One region of the Eubacterium ventriosum genome, then DNA from elsewhere that is predicted to be linked to it. Evidence: riboswitches for the same ligand, from Rfam matches in the RefSeq annotation. Region 1 holds a riboswitch; each other region holds the start of a gene.

Region 1 (4,890 bases):
ATCCGCTGGTAGAAATCCGCTCTGCGGTCCATAGTAATTACGCGGGTATGGTCGCTATGCTGGGTGCGGACAACCGTGTGTATTTGGGGCGTGAGGAACGCTGCCATTACCAGAATATGCAGCCATCTTACTATGACAATCAGGACGGTTCCCTGTGTTTTGTCTGTGATCAGCCCGACATGTACTATTTTCTCTATGGAGAAGGCTGGGCGCATACCCAGGCGGAAATGCTGGAACGAGGGCTTACCCTGCGCCAGTATGAAGAATTTGCGAGACTGCAAAATGGGGTCCTTGCACAGTTTACCACCCAAAGAGAAATTCTGTTTGCCGGACAGCCGTTTCAGGCGCCGGAAAGTTATCTTCGCAATGCGGAACTTTATGAGGAAGGACAAACCGGGAACTACAATATGCTGGATGGCAGGCTGAACAACGAACCTCCTGTGCGCCCGGATCTGACAGACGGACAGACGGATGAAGAAATCCGGGAGCTGGTGCCGGAAGCAAAGCCGTCTTTGATGGACCGTTTGAAAGCAGACAAACCGGAGCATGAAGCAAGGCAGATGATCCCTCCTGTGCCGGAAAGGGAACGCTGATGGCCAGGGTAAGATTTGAGGATGTAGATCTTTTGGGTGCTCTTTCCCGTATCGTAGATCTTCATACCCAACATTATAAAGAGGACTTTGACCTGGATAAGGAACTGATTTCAAAACTGGCTGTGTCAGACCGTTCAGAGGATAAACAGCTTCTTTGGATGTCACGCCCTTGCGGAACCTATACCCTGCGCGAACGGGAAGTTTATCTGGATGGAAGCCATGAAAATAAAGTGTGGCGGTTTTACCAGGAACAGACAAATGATCCCGTTTTGGCTTATGCCATCTCTTTGAAAGAAGTCAGGGACGGAAAAATATTTGGCAATCTCTATCCGCTAAATTATAGAGAACATGTGGAACGGATGAAAAAGCTGACCTGTCCAATCGGAAATGTAGCCGTTGCATTTGCGGATGGAAATGTTATCACGATTCCCTATCAGGAACGGAGACAGCTTATGAACCGGTTTATGCCAGAGCATGGAGCCCCTAAAACAATGACTTATCTGCCGGAAAATGAGCCGGAGCTGATGATGATTCTAAAACGGGAACGCTTCAAACGCAGCTATCATGCGACAGCCGGAAATCTGGAGGAATATCTTGATAAGCTGGAAAAGACCACCCTGCGGGAAAAACTCAAAAGAGCAAAGACGGTGGTTTCAACACAGGAGGTCTCATCTCATAAAAGAGGGTTGGAACGATGAAGGGCGGGCATAACAAAAAATCCGTCCGCGTCGAATTTGTCATGTCCGAACCGGAGGCCGAACTGGTAAAAGAACGCATGGCGGAACTTGGCATTACCAACCTGTCGGCATATCTGCGAAAGATGGCCGTAGACGGTTACATCATTCACCTTGATATGGGAGATATTCAGGAAATGATCCGGCTTCTCCGCATTTGTTCCAATAACTTAAACCAATATACCAGACGGGCCAATGAGACCGGCAATATTTATGCCGCAGATATAGATGACATCCGCACCCGTCTGGACAGCCTTTGGGATGGCATGGACAAACTGATCCGGGGATTTGCAAACATTTCATAAACAGCCGGAAAGCCGTTGCTTTCTTTTTGCCGTCACGGTAAAATTTTTATAAGGGCAGATGCCCTTCTGAAAGGAGGCAAAGCGTATGCGTTTGATAGGTAAATTACTGGCACTTCCCTTTATGCTGGTTACGGGGATTCTTTATCTGGTATGTAAATTTTTAGTGGTTCTTTCCGGTGCGGTACTTGGGATTCTTTCTGGGATCATCTTTCTGGCGGCATTGGTGCTGTTCTTTGTCGCAGGATTTTTGCCGGGTCTTGCATGGCTTATGATCGCCTTTCTTATCAGTCCATACGGTCTGCCTCTGGCGGCTGCATGGCTGGTAGGGATCATTGGCGGGGCAAACAGTGCCTTAAAGGATTTTATATTTGGTTAAGCAGATTTGGCGGGGCGCATAGGCAGCCCCGCTCTTTTTCTGCAATTATAACTTCTCTGATTGGAATTAAGTTAAGGAGGTGACGAAAATAGCGACCACAAGACTGATGCCTCTGCATGTAGGAAAAGGTCGGAATATCTCTACTGCGATCTCAGATATTATTGATTATGTAGAAAATCCGCAGAAAACCGATTTTGGAAAATTCATTTATGGCTATGAGTGTGATACCCGGCTTGCTGATGCAGAGTTTCTTCTGTCCAAACGACAGTATGCAAATCTGACCGGCAGAAATCAGGGTGCAGATGATGTGATCGCCTACCATCTCCGTCAGGCATTTAAGCCCGGCGAAGTTACGCCAGAAGAAGCTAATCAGATCGGCAGGGAGCTGGCACTGAAGCTCACAAAAGGAAACCATGCCTTTGTTGTCTGCACCCATGTGGATAAGCACCATGTCCATAATCACATCATTATCAACTCTACTACACTGGACTGTCAGAAAAAATTTCGCAACTTCTGGGGCTCTACCTGGGCAATCCGGCGAATGAATGACAAGCTGTGTTTGGAGCATGGACTTTCGATTGTAGAAAATCCGAAACCCAGCCGGGAGCATTATGGCACATGGCTGGGAAATAAAAAGCAGCCTTCCTTTCAGGAGCAGATACGCATTGCTATTGATGCTGCATTAGAGGAAAAGCCAAAAGATTTTGAGGAACTTCTACAGAAGCTGGAAACTGCTGGGCTGGAAGTCAACCGTGAAAGAAAACATCTTCGGTTCCGAGTTCCGGGACAAGAAAATTATACCCGATGCGATACGCTCAAAGGCGATTATACAGAACAGGCCATCAAAGAACGGATTGCCGGTACACGGACAGTAAAACCCCGCCATGCCTTTTCTAAAAAAACGGTTTCCAAAGTTGGATTGCTGGTTGATATTGAAGCTGCAATCCGTTCCGGCAAGGGCCCTGGTTATGAGCGCTGGGCAAAAGTGTTCAATCTAAAGCAGCTTTCTCAGGCAGTGCTCTACTTAAAAGAACATGGCGATATGGGTTATGAGGATCTTCTGGAAAAAGCCAACGCCACTACCACTAATTTCAATACCTTATCCGTTCAGATCAAAGATCTGGAGTCAAAAATGAACGCCAATGCCGAGCTGCAAAAACAGATCGTAAACTATGCGAAAACGCGGGCTGTCTATGTAGAATATCGCAAAGCCGGGTACAGCAAAAAATTCCGAACAGAACATGAAGCTGAAATTCTGCTGCACCAGGCGGCAAAGAATCATTTTGACGAGCTGGGAATCAAAAAGCTCCCCTCTGTCAAATCTCTCCGGGAGGAATACACCGATCTTCTGGAACAAAAACGGAAAGCCTATTCTGCCTATAAGCAGGCCAAAAATGATATGAAAGAACTTCATAATGTTCGGGCCAATGTGGAATACCTATTAGAGATTTCTTCCCCACCACAACCGCAGCGCAGCACAGAAAAATCCCGTCAATAAGGTTTGCTAACTTGAATTCTATAGACCTTGACTTTCCGGGACTTCTTAACTATAATAATACTCAAGCAGGGGGACTACCTTGTAGTTGAGAAGGTTAAAACCTGACCCTTTGAACCTGTTGGCTAATACCAACGCAGGGAGCTGAAGAATACAGATTCGTATTTTTTGGACATTCTCTGTTTTGGGAATGTCCTTTTTTAATTGAATAAGATATGATATGTGTTTGCGAGGGAACTGAACAAGTTGAAAAAGGTAAGACCTGACCTCTGGACCTGTCGGCTAATACCGGCGTAGGGAAGCAATTTCTTACGCTCGTATTGCGTCTGAAAGAGCTTCTAATTGTTTTAGAGGCTCTATTTTTTTATCTTAGGAGGATCAAACATGGCATTTATGAAAGACATCTTAACCCACAACATCCCCATTTGGGAAGAATGTGCAGCTACCCCATTTGTGCAGGAAGTGCAAACTGGAAAGCTACCTCTTGAAAAATTCAAGAGATATATGATTCAGGATAGTATCTATCTGAAAAACTATGCCCGCATATACGGAAAGGCAATTTTTCATGCTGCTACATTAAGAGAAATTCAGCTTTACTACTCCATGCTGAACTTTGTAAATGATACGGAATCGGAAGTGCGGCTGGATTATCTAAAGCAATTTTGCATAACAGATGATGATATTGAACTGATCGCCCCTTTGCCTGAAAATCAAAATTACATTGATTTCATGTTTGAGATTGCGTCACATGGAAAGAATGAAGAAATTTTAATGGCGGTTCTTCCCTGTATGTTAAGTTACAGCTATATATTCCGCAAACTGGCGTCTGTCCCCACAAGCAGAGAATCAAGATATTGGGACTTTATCAAAGATTATGCCGATGAACAATATGCAGAAAGCTGCAAAGAATGGTCTGCTTTTGCAGAGCATAAATGTGCTGGGTTATCAGAAGCAAATAAAAAGTATCTGGCTGATATTTTTGAGAAAGCAAGTTTGTTAGAACTTGCTTTTTGGAAGATGGCCTATCGGAACGAGAGAATGGAGGAAAATGCAAAATGAAAAAAGTATTGTCCATTGCCGGATCAGATTGCAGCGGAGGTGCAGGTATTCAGGCTGATTTGAAAACTTTTTCTGCTCACGGCGTATTTGGAATGAGTGTTATTGTTTCTGTTGTTGCAGAGAACACCAGCCGCGTTATCGACATCCAAGATATTACCCCGGATATGATTGAAAAACAGATTGACGCCGTATTTGAAGATATTGAAGTGGACGCAGTAAAAATCGGTATGCTTTCTACACCAGAATGTATGAAAGCGGTGGCAAAGAAACTATTACAATATAAGCCCCAAAATGTTGTAATCGACCCGGTTATGTATGCCAAAAATGG
Region 2 (4,890 bases), 850 kb from region 1:
TTTAACATATGCTGCAACTAGAGCAACGCTGGGAAAGACTATTGACATTATCTTAAAAAATGCTAACAAAGACAGTGACAAGGAAATTGGCAAGTTAGTAGACCGAATGGGAAAGTACATGGATGGAGAGGATTTAGGTGTTGATTTTGACAAGCTTAAAGAAATGGTTTGCAATAAGGATGCTACTCTTAATAAATATATTAATAGAGTGTTAGATGAAGTTGATCCTAAGGTTTTGAAAACAATGGCTTTGAATCTTGGCTATGAAGCATTTATGTATGGAACAAAAACTATAAGAAAAAATAGAGAAATACATAATTGTAATGTGCCATGGTTGATTTTGATGGACCCTACAAGTGCCTGCAACCTTCATTGTACAGGATGTTGGGCAGCAGAGTATGGCAATAGATTGAATTTGACATTGGACGAAATGGACAGTGTTGTAACACAGGGCAAGAAACTTGGAACATATTTGTATATGTTTACAGGTGGTGAGCCTTTAGTTAGAAAAGATGACTTAATTAAATTATGTAAAAAGCACAAAGAATGTGCATTTCTTGCTTTTACCAACGGAACATTGGTTGATGAAGCTTTTTGCCAGGAAATGTTAAATGTGGGAAACCTTTATCTGGCAATAAGTCTTGAAGGTTTTGAGGCAGTTAATGATTTAAGAAGAGGTCAGGGCGTTTACGGCAAAGTAATGCACACTATGGAATTACTTAAGAGCCATGGTTTAGTTTTTGGCACGTCAATATGTTACACTTCAAAAAATATTGAAACAGTAACAAGTGATGAGTTTGTAGATTTGATGATTGAAAATGGATGTAGATATGCACTTTATTTCCACTATATGCCGGTTGGAAATGATGCTTCACTTGACTTACTTCCAACTCCTGAGCAGAGAATTTATATGAAGGACAGAGTTCGTGAAATAAGAAATATGACTACAGGAAAAGGAATTTTCACAATGGATTTCCAAAATGACGGAGAGTTCGTTGGCGGTTGTATCGCAGGTGGCAGAAACTATTTCCATATCAACGCCAACGGCGATGCAGAACCATGCGTATTCATTCATTATTCAGGTGCAAATATAAGAGAAAACACACTGCTTGAAATTTTGAAACAGCCATTATTTATGGCGTATCACGATAATCAGCCATTTAACGAAAATCCACTTAGACCATGTCCAATGCTTGAAAATCCGGATATTTTGCAAAGATTAGTTAAAGAGACAGGTGCAAAGTCAACAGATTTACAGTCGCCTGAATCAGCAGAACATCTTTGTGAAAAATGCCGTGACTATGCAGAAAAGTGGAAGCCATGCGCAGAAAAATTGTGGGCGGAGAGTAAGAAGAGCAGGTAATAGCCCTTGACAAAATTTAACAAAAACACTTAACTAACATATGAATTTAATATATTCATTCGCTAGGGGTGCCTGAAGGCTGAGAGATTTTATCAACCCTTATTACTTGATACGGTTAATACCGTCGTAAGGAAGCAATATGTTGGTTAATTATCCTCTGGCGATTTGCGTATAATCTAAGGAGGATTTTTTTATGGAAAAAACAAAAACATCTACAACGATAGTTGAGTGTGCAATTTTAATTGCTATGGCATTTGCATTAAGTTTTATTAAGATTATTGATATGCCTTATGGCGGCTCAGTTACAGCAGCAAGCATGGTGCCTATTATTGTTGCAGGATACAGACATGGTTTAAAATGGGGACTTTTAACAGGCTTTACATATAGTATTTTGCAGTTGTTAATGGGACTTGCCAACGTTTCATATGCTACATCATGGGTTGCAGCAGTTGCGATTATTTTGCTTGACTATGTTGGAGCTTTTACAGTTTTGGGACTTGTAGGAATTTTTAAGAAAAACAAGAATCAGACACCTGTTTTGGTAATCGGAGCAGCAGTTGTTTGTGTTTTAAGATACATCTGCCACGTAATTACAGGTTGTACTGTGTGGGCAGGAGTTTCAATTCCAACAGCAGACGGAATGGCATATTCATTAGTTTACAACGCAGCATATATGATACCTGAAACAGTAGTGACAGTATATGTGATTGCACTTATTTCAAATGCAGTGGATTTAAGAGTGGAAAAGCCGGTAACAAAGAAAAAATCAGAAAACGTTATGGCAATCTTAAATGGAGCATTGGTATTCGGCATTGCAGTTTTAATTGACTTCTTATATTTGTTCCAGCAGATACAGACAGAAAAAGGCTTTGATATTACATTAATTGTTAATTCAAACTGGGGACTTGTAGCAATTATCACAGTAGTAGGCGTGGTAGTTGGAGCTATAGTATATTTAGGAACAAAAATTGTAAGTAGAAAAAAAGCAGTGGCTTAGAATTGAAGTGTAAAAGAACTAAAGCTGATGTGTAGAAGTACTAAATTATGAAAGAACTAAGATTGAAGTACAAGAGTATTGAATTATAAAAGAGCTAAAGTTGAAGTACAAGAGTATTGAATTATTAAAGAGCTAAAGTTGAAGTACAAGAATATTGAATTATTAAAGCGCTATAAATGGAGATTAAGAAAGGCTTGTTGGGTAAAACTGACAAGCTTTTTTTACAGGAAAATCTTATTGATAGAAGATATACAAATCCAATGGAGGTGTGAAAATGGAGAATTTCCTTAAAATAATAAGCTTTTAGGAAGAATTTTTTACAATTATACAAGCTTTTGTAGAAAGCGTTTAAGTAAAATTTCCACCATTATCACATTTTAATATTACAATATAGTATGTGATATAATATGAAACATAAATTAGATACTCGTACCCCAAAAAAAATGAAAAATGAAATGTCGGGGTACGTTTCTTGCAAACTTAAACTTTATGTTGCATAAAATAAGCAGGGGTTTGAAAATATGTACCCCAAAAAACAAGAAAAAGTGTATAGAGGGGTACAGTCATATATTACATATACAGTATGTTGTGAGAATGAACGCGTTAATTTGAAAAACGTACCCCGATAATTAAAGAAATTTATATTTTGGGGTACATTACCACAACATTCAATAAAAATCAAAAATGTTGTGGTAAAATTATGAAAACACGTCGGAAATTCCAAAAATGAAAAAACCCCAAATAATATAGACAATCATCCAGGGTGGTAAAAAATCTTTTTAATAGTGATATACTTTTCTTTGCTTTATAAAGAATGTAGCTGTGAAGCATAGTGTAAGAAGTTCAGCCATTGCCACGGCAATCCATATTCCATTGATTCCAAAGATTGCAGGAAGTATAAGGATTGCTGCAATCTGGAAGATAAGTGTTCTAAGAAATGAAATGGTTGCTGAAATAAGTCCATTGCTTAGTGCAGTAAAGAAAGCTGAACCATAAATGTTAAAGCCGTTAATAAGGAATGTTACACAGTAAATTCTAAAGCCATGTCTTGTAAGCAGGAACAGGTCGTGGTCGTAACCTACGAAAATTGTTGCCAAAGGCGTTGAAATAACCTGAGCAAGAACAAACAGACCAACAGCCCAAATGCTTATAAGAGACAAACTCTTTTTTGACATGTTTTGTAATTCTTTATTATTTCCGGAACCGTAATTGTAGCTAATAATTGGCGCACTACCAATAGAATAGCCGATGAATATGGCAACAAAAATAAAACTTACATACATAATTGTTCCGTAAGCGGCAACGCCGTCTTCTCCTGTAAACTTCAAAAGCTGAACGTTATAAAGTGAGTTAACAACTGAGCTTGAAAGGTTTGTCATAAGTTCGGAAGAACCGTTGGTGCAAGTCTTAAGAAGAATTGAACCATTAAATTTGGTTCGACCAAGTTTAAGCAGACTTGAGTTTTTCCTTGAAAAATAAAATATAGGGAAAAGTCCGCCAATAAGCTCGCCACAAACAGTTGCAATTGCAGCTCCTGCAAGACCAAAGCCAAGTACGGCAATAAAAAGATAGTCAAGAACCATATTCGTTACGCCGGCAGACACAATAACTGCAAGTCCTAATTTGGGTTTTGTGGCAGTTACAAAAAAGCTTTGGAAAACATTTTGAAGCATAAAAGCTGTCAAAGAAATAAAAGTAATACGTCCGTAAAGAACACAGTTTTCCAACAATTCACCTTCAGCGCCCAAAAGAATGCTGACAGGACGAACCAAAAACATTCCTAAAATGGAAAGGATTAGTCCACCAATAATAGTTGTGTAAACGATTAATGAAAAATATTCGTTGGCTTTTTCAGGTTTTCCTTCACCAAGAGTTTTTGCAACAATGGCGCTGCCACCGGTTCCCATCATAAATCCCAAAGCGGTAAGCCCCATAATAAAAGGCATAATAAGATTGATTGAAGCAAAAGCTGTTTTCCCAACAAAGTTAGAAACAAAAAGTCCGTCAACAACGCAATAGATAGATGTAAAAACCATCATGACAATAGAAGGAAAAACAAACTTAAGCAGTTTCCCATAAGTAAAATGTTGTGCTAATTTAGTATCCATAAAATCTCCATTCGTAAATTAAAGTTCCTTAAATTTATTTTTCAATGCATTATTATACTTCTCGTAAAGTTCAAGCATTAAACGGCATTCTTCATCGGTCATACATAGAAATGCTTCGTTTTCTTTTTTTATAATAGGATAAATTTTTTCATCCAAAAGCTGCCTGCCCTTATCTGTAAGAAAAATCTGCATAACCCTGCCTTTTCCCGGCTTAAAAGTTAAGTAGTTAAGACTTGCCATTTTTTTAATGGAAGAATTAACAGTCTGCTTTGAAAGGCATGAATATTTGCAAATATCACTCTGGGAACAACCATCGCCTAGGTCAACAATAGAATACAAAATGTCAAAGGCGCTGTCTGAAAGCCCCATTTTCAGAGTGGCTTCGTGATAAATTTCATTAAACTCTTTGTATATGTGGTTAA
Region 3 (4,890 bases), 1.0 Mb from region 1:
TACAGGTTCTCACAAACTTAACAATGCCATGGGTCAGGTTTTACTTGCAAAGAAAATGGGAAAAACAAGAGTTATAGCTGAAACAGGTGCAGGACAGCATGGTGTGGCAACAGCAACGGCAGCAGCTTTAATGGGAATGGAATGTGAAGTCTTCATGGGAAAAGAAGACTGCCAAAGACAGGCACTTAACGTATTTAGAATGCAACTTTTAGGAGCAAAAGTTCATCCTGTAACAAGTGGAACAATGACATTAAAAGATGCAGTAAACGAAACTATGAAGGAATGGACTAACAGAATTGATGACACACATTATGTTTTAGGTTCAGTAATGGGACCACACCCTTTCCCGACTATTGTACGTGATTTTCAGGCAATAATCAGCAAGGAAATAAAAGAACAGTTAATGGAAAAAGAAGGCAAATTACCTGATGCAGTAATCGCCTGTGTAGGCGGCGGTTCAAACGCAATCGGTGCTTTCTACAATTTCATTGAAGATAAAGACGTTAAATTAATCGGTTGTGAGGCAGCAGGACTTGGAGTTGATAATCCAAAGAACGCAGCAACAATGGCTAACGGTTCAGAAGCTATTTTCCACGGAATGAAGTCTTTATTCTGCCAGAATGAATATGGTCAGATTGCCCCTGTTTATTCAATTTCAGCAGGACTTGATTATCCGGGAATCGGACCTGAACATGCAATGCTTCAGGCAGAAAAAAGAGCAGAATATGTGGCAATTACAGATGAAGAAGCAGTTGATGCTTTTGAATATTTGTCAAAAACAGAAGGAATTATTCCTGCAATTGAAAGTTCTCACGCAATTGCATATGCAATGAAGTATGTGCCAACTTTGGACAAAGATAAAATCGTAGTAGTTAACGTGTCAGGTCGTGGTGACAAGGACGTGGCAGCAATAGCAAGATATAGAGGAGTACAGATTTATGAGTAAAATAAAAGAAGCATTTAAGAATGGAAAAGCATTTATACCTTTTATAACAGGAGGAGATCCTGACCTTGAAACAACAAAGAAACTTATTATTGAAATGCAGAATGCAGGGGCAGATATAATTGAAGTGGGAATACCTTTTTCAGACCCAATCGCAGAAGGACAGGTTATTCAGAAGGCAGATTTAAGATCATTGGAAGCAGGCTGTACAACAGATAAGTTAATGGATGCTTTAATTGAAATAAAAGACCGGATTCATATTCCATTAGTTTTTATGACATACATAAATGTTATTTACAAATATGGGAAAAAGAAATTTATGGACAGGTGTAGTGAATGTGGAATTTGTGGAATAATTGTTCCGGATTGTCCTTATGAAGAAAAAAATGAACTTTTGCCTGAATGTACAGAGGCAGGAATTGAATTGATTTCTATGATAGCTCCAACATCTCACGACAGAATAAAAATGATTGCAAAGGAAGCTCAGGGATTTCTTTACTGCGTATCTTCACTTGGAGTTACAGGTGTTAGAAAAGAAATAAAAACAGACATTAACGGAATGATTGAACTTGTTAAGGAAGTTTCAGATGTACCTTGTGCAGTAGGTTTTGGAATTTCCACACCAAAGCAGGCAGAAGATGTATGCAAATATGCCGACGGAGCAATTGTTGGCAGTGCTATTGTAAGAATTGTGGCAGAACATGGAAAAGACAGTGTACAATATGTTTCACAGTATGTAAAAGAAATGAAAGAGGCTGTAAGAAAATAGAATTAATCAATAGAATTAGGTGTCAAAAAGCCAGAAGTTTATTATACGGATTAATATAAGCTTTGCACTCCCACAATTCTTCCATATAATAATAAATATCTATTGAATTATTTTCCAATAGGTTATAAAATATACTCTGTAAAGTGCTTATGGACACAGAGAAAAAGGAAAATTTAATAATTATAACAGGGGAGCTTGTAGGCAGGCTGAGAGGAAGTAATCAACTTCGACCCATGAACCTGATTTGGATAATGCCAACGTAGGAAGAAATCAATTTTAAGATTCATTGCGGACAGACCAAATAGGTTTGTCCTTTTTCTTTTGTGAAAAATTAAATTCAGGAGGACAAAGATGTTTAAAGAATGTTTAGAAAATGTTAGAAAGAATGTGCCATTAGTACACAATATTACAAATTATGTAACAGTAAATGATGTTGCAAATGTTTTACTTGCCTGTGGAGGAAGCCCTATTATGTCTGATGACATTGATGATGTGGTAGATATTACATCTATTTGTGGTGGACTTAACATTAATATTGGAACATTAAACAAGAACACTATTCCTTCAATGTTTGCAGCAGGAAAGAAAGCAAACGAATTAGGTCATGTTGTTTTACTTGACCCTGTTGGAGCAGGAGCAAGTGCCTTAAGAACTAACACAGCTAACGAACTTATGAAAAAAATAAAGTTTGATGTTGTTAGAGGAAATATTTCAGAAGTTAAGACTTTAATGGTTGGAAGTGGAAGTACTAAAGGTGTTGACGCTGACGTAGCCGATAAAGTTACAGATGAAAATCTTGAAGAAACTATTTCTAAATTAAAAGCTTTTTCAAAAGCAACAGGAAGCATTATTGCCGTAACAGGAGCAATTGACTTAGTTTGCAATAGTGAAAAATGCTATGTAATAAGAAATGGTAAGCCACAGATGAGTTCAATTACAGGAACAGGTTGTCAGCTTTCAGGACTTATGACAGCATATTTAGTAGCTAACTCTGAAAACAAGTTAGAAGCAGCCGCAGCTGCAGTTTGCTTAATGGGACTTGCAGGAGAGATTGCTTATGACAGAATGCAGGATGGTGATGGCAACTCAACATACAGAAACAGAATTATTGATGCTATCTACAACATGGATGGAGAAACATTGGAAAAAGGAGCAAAATATGAAATCAAGTAATACTACAACAGATGAGTTATTACTATATGCAGTAACAGACAGAGCCTGGCTTGGAAACGAAACACTTTATGAACAGGTTGAAAAATCATTAAAGGGTGGAGTAACTTTTGTACAGCTTAGAGAGAAAAAACTTGATGAAGAAAGTTTTTTACAGGAAGCCATTGAAATAAAAGAGTTATGCAAAAAGTATAACGTTCCATTTGTAATAAATGATAATGTAGACATTGCCATAAAAATGGATGCAGACGGAGTACACGTTGGACAAAGCGATATGGAAGCAGGAGACGTTAGAAAGAAACTTGGTCCTGACAAAATTATTGGCGTTTCAGCCCAGACAGTCGAACAGGCAATTTTAGCTGAAAAACACGGAGCTGACTACTTAGGAGTTGGAGCAGTATTTCCAACAGGCTCAAAAGATGATGCAGAAGATGTACCTTTTGAAACATTAAAAGCCATATGTGAAGCGGTAAGCATACCAGTAATCGCAATTGGCGGAATAACAAAGGACAACGTAAAAGAACTTGCAGGAAGCGGTATTTGCGGAATCGCAGTAATAAGTGCCATATTTGCAAGCAAAGACATAGAAACTGCAACAAAAGAACTAAAAGTCAACACAATAAAAGCTGTAAAGTAGGAGAACAAATGTCAACAGGATTTATATTTGATGTAGATGGAACAATACTAGACTCAATGGGAATATGGATGAACGTAGGAGAACTATATCTAAAAGATATGGGAATAAAGGCGGAACCAAATCTTGGAGAAATTCTATTCGAAATGACAATGAATGAAGGTGCAGAATACATACAAAAAAAGTATAATCTAAACCTTACAACAGAAGAAATATGCACCGGAATAAACAACCGTGTATACAAATTCTACGAAAAAGAAGCAATGCCAAAACCAAAAGTTATCGACTTTATAGAACAAGCCTACGAGAACAAAATCCCAATGACAATAGCAACGTCAACAGACAGACCAATGATAGAAGCAGCTTTCAAAAGACTGCACATAGACAAATATTTTAAAAAAATATTTACCACGACAGAGGTTGGGTATGGAAAAGACAAACCGGACATCTTCATAAAAGCAATGGAAGAAATGGGAACAACACCAAAGCAAACATGGCTATTTGAAGATGGAGCATACTCAATAGAAACAGCCAAACAACTAGGCATAAAAACAATAGGAATCTACGATCCTGCAAGCGAAAAAGACCAGGAAAAAATAAGAAACCTAACAAACATCTACATAAAAAATTGGACAGAACACAAAACCCTACTTAACCAAATACAAAACAACAAGTAGAAACAACCTAAACAAAAAACAACAGGGAAAAACTATTTAATCAAAAACAAACAACAGGGTTTCCTATTATTCAAACAAACAATAATAAACCCTGACAAAGCGATAAATTGGGGGCACCACCTTATATCGCTATACAAAACACAAGCCAACCTAAAAGGAACAACTTGTGAACCACAAAAACTAAAAACTTACAGGCAAAACATTATATAGTGAAAGTACTATTATCACCGGCGGAAGAAAATTTTGAAAACAAACAATAGGCAGATTTTGGCAATTTTGCGAGCATAGTGTAAAGCGAGAAACCTACTGTTTGAGCCGTAGGCGAGTTTAGGTTTTCGCTTTACAATAGACGGCGGAGCAAAATAACAAAATCAACGTGTTTGTGACAAAATTTTCTTTCGCCGGTGAGGAAAACTATCAGTAAAGTTTTGCCGGAAAAGGAGAAAAGAATGAACACAGCATTAACAATTGCAGGAAGTGATTCTTGTGGAGGCGCCGGAATACAAGCAGACATAAAGACAATGACAGCTAATGGAGTTTATGCCATGAGTGCTATTACAGCCTTAACTGCTCAAAATACAACCGGCGTATCAGACATCTATGAAGTAAGCCCTGAATTTTTACAGGCACAGCTAAAAGCTATATTTGAAGACATAACACCGGATGCCATAAAAATAGGAATGGTATCATCAAGTGA

What was found. A riboswitch is a leader RNA that binds a small molecule or an ion and turns the genes downstream of it on or off. The one in region 1 is predicted to bind thiamine pyrophosphate.
Region 2: another riboswitch for thiamine pyrophosphate. It lies ahead of NQ558_RS07080 (energy-coupled thiamine transporter ThiT); the one in region 1 lies ahead of NQ558_RS03210 (TenA family protein).
Region 3: another riboswitch for thiamine pyrophosphate. It lies ahead of thiM (hydroxyethylthiazole kinase); the one in region 1 lies ahead of NQ558_RS03210 (TenA family protein).

What each region holds. Positions count from the first base shown of each region.
Region 1 is NZ_CP102282.1:730,528-735,417, reverse strand. It holds gene NQ558_RS03235 (DUF4316 domain-containing protein) at 1-593, shown strand, start outside; gene NQ558_RS03230 (hypothetical protein) at 593-1,291, shown strand; gene NQ558_RS03225 (plasmid mobilization protein) at 1,288-1,632, shown strand; gene NQ558_RS03220 (CD1845 family protein) at 1,718-2,008, shown strand; gene NQ558_RS03215 (relaxase/mobilization nuclease domain-containing protein) at 2,097-3,506, shown strand; TPP riboswitch at 3,564-3,663, shown strand; gene NQ558_RS03210 (TenA family protein) at 3,888-4,562, shown strand; gene thiD (bifunctional hydroxymethylpyrimidine kinase/phosphomethylpyrimidine kinase) at 4,559-4,890, shown strand, end outside.
Region 2 is NZ_CP102282.1:1,578,320-1,583,209, forward strand. It holds gene NQ558_RS07075 (radical SAM/SPASM domain-containing protein) at 1-1,363, shown strand, start outside; TPP riboswitch at 1,418-1,513, shown strand; gene NQ558_RS07080 (energy-coupled thiamine transporter ThiT) at 1,557-2,360, shown strand; gene NQ558_RS07085 (MATE family efflux transporter) at 3,140-4,468, opposite strand; gene NQ558_RS07090 (MarR family winged helix-turn-helix transcriptional regulator) at 4,487-4,890, opposite strand, start outside.
Region 3 is NZ_CP102282.1:1,726,281-1,731,170, forward strand. It holds gene trpB (tryptophan synthase subunit beta) at 1-946, shown strand, start outside; gene trpA (tryptophan synthase subunit alpha) at 939-1,712, shown strand; TPP riboswitch at 1,890-1,995, shown strand; gene thiM (hydroxyethylthiazole kinase) at 2,064-2,885, shown strand; gene thiE (thiamine phosphate synthase) at 2,872-3,519, shown strand; gene NQ558_RS07735 (HAD family hydrolase) at 3,528-4,193, shown strand; gene thiD (bifunctional hydroxymethylpyrimidine kinase/phosphomethylpyrimidine kinase) at 4,643-4,890, shown strand, end outside.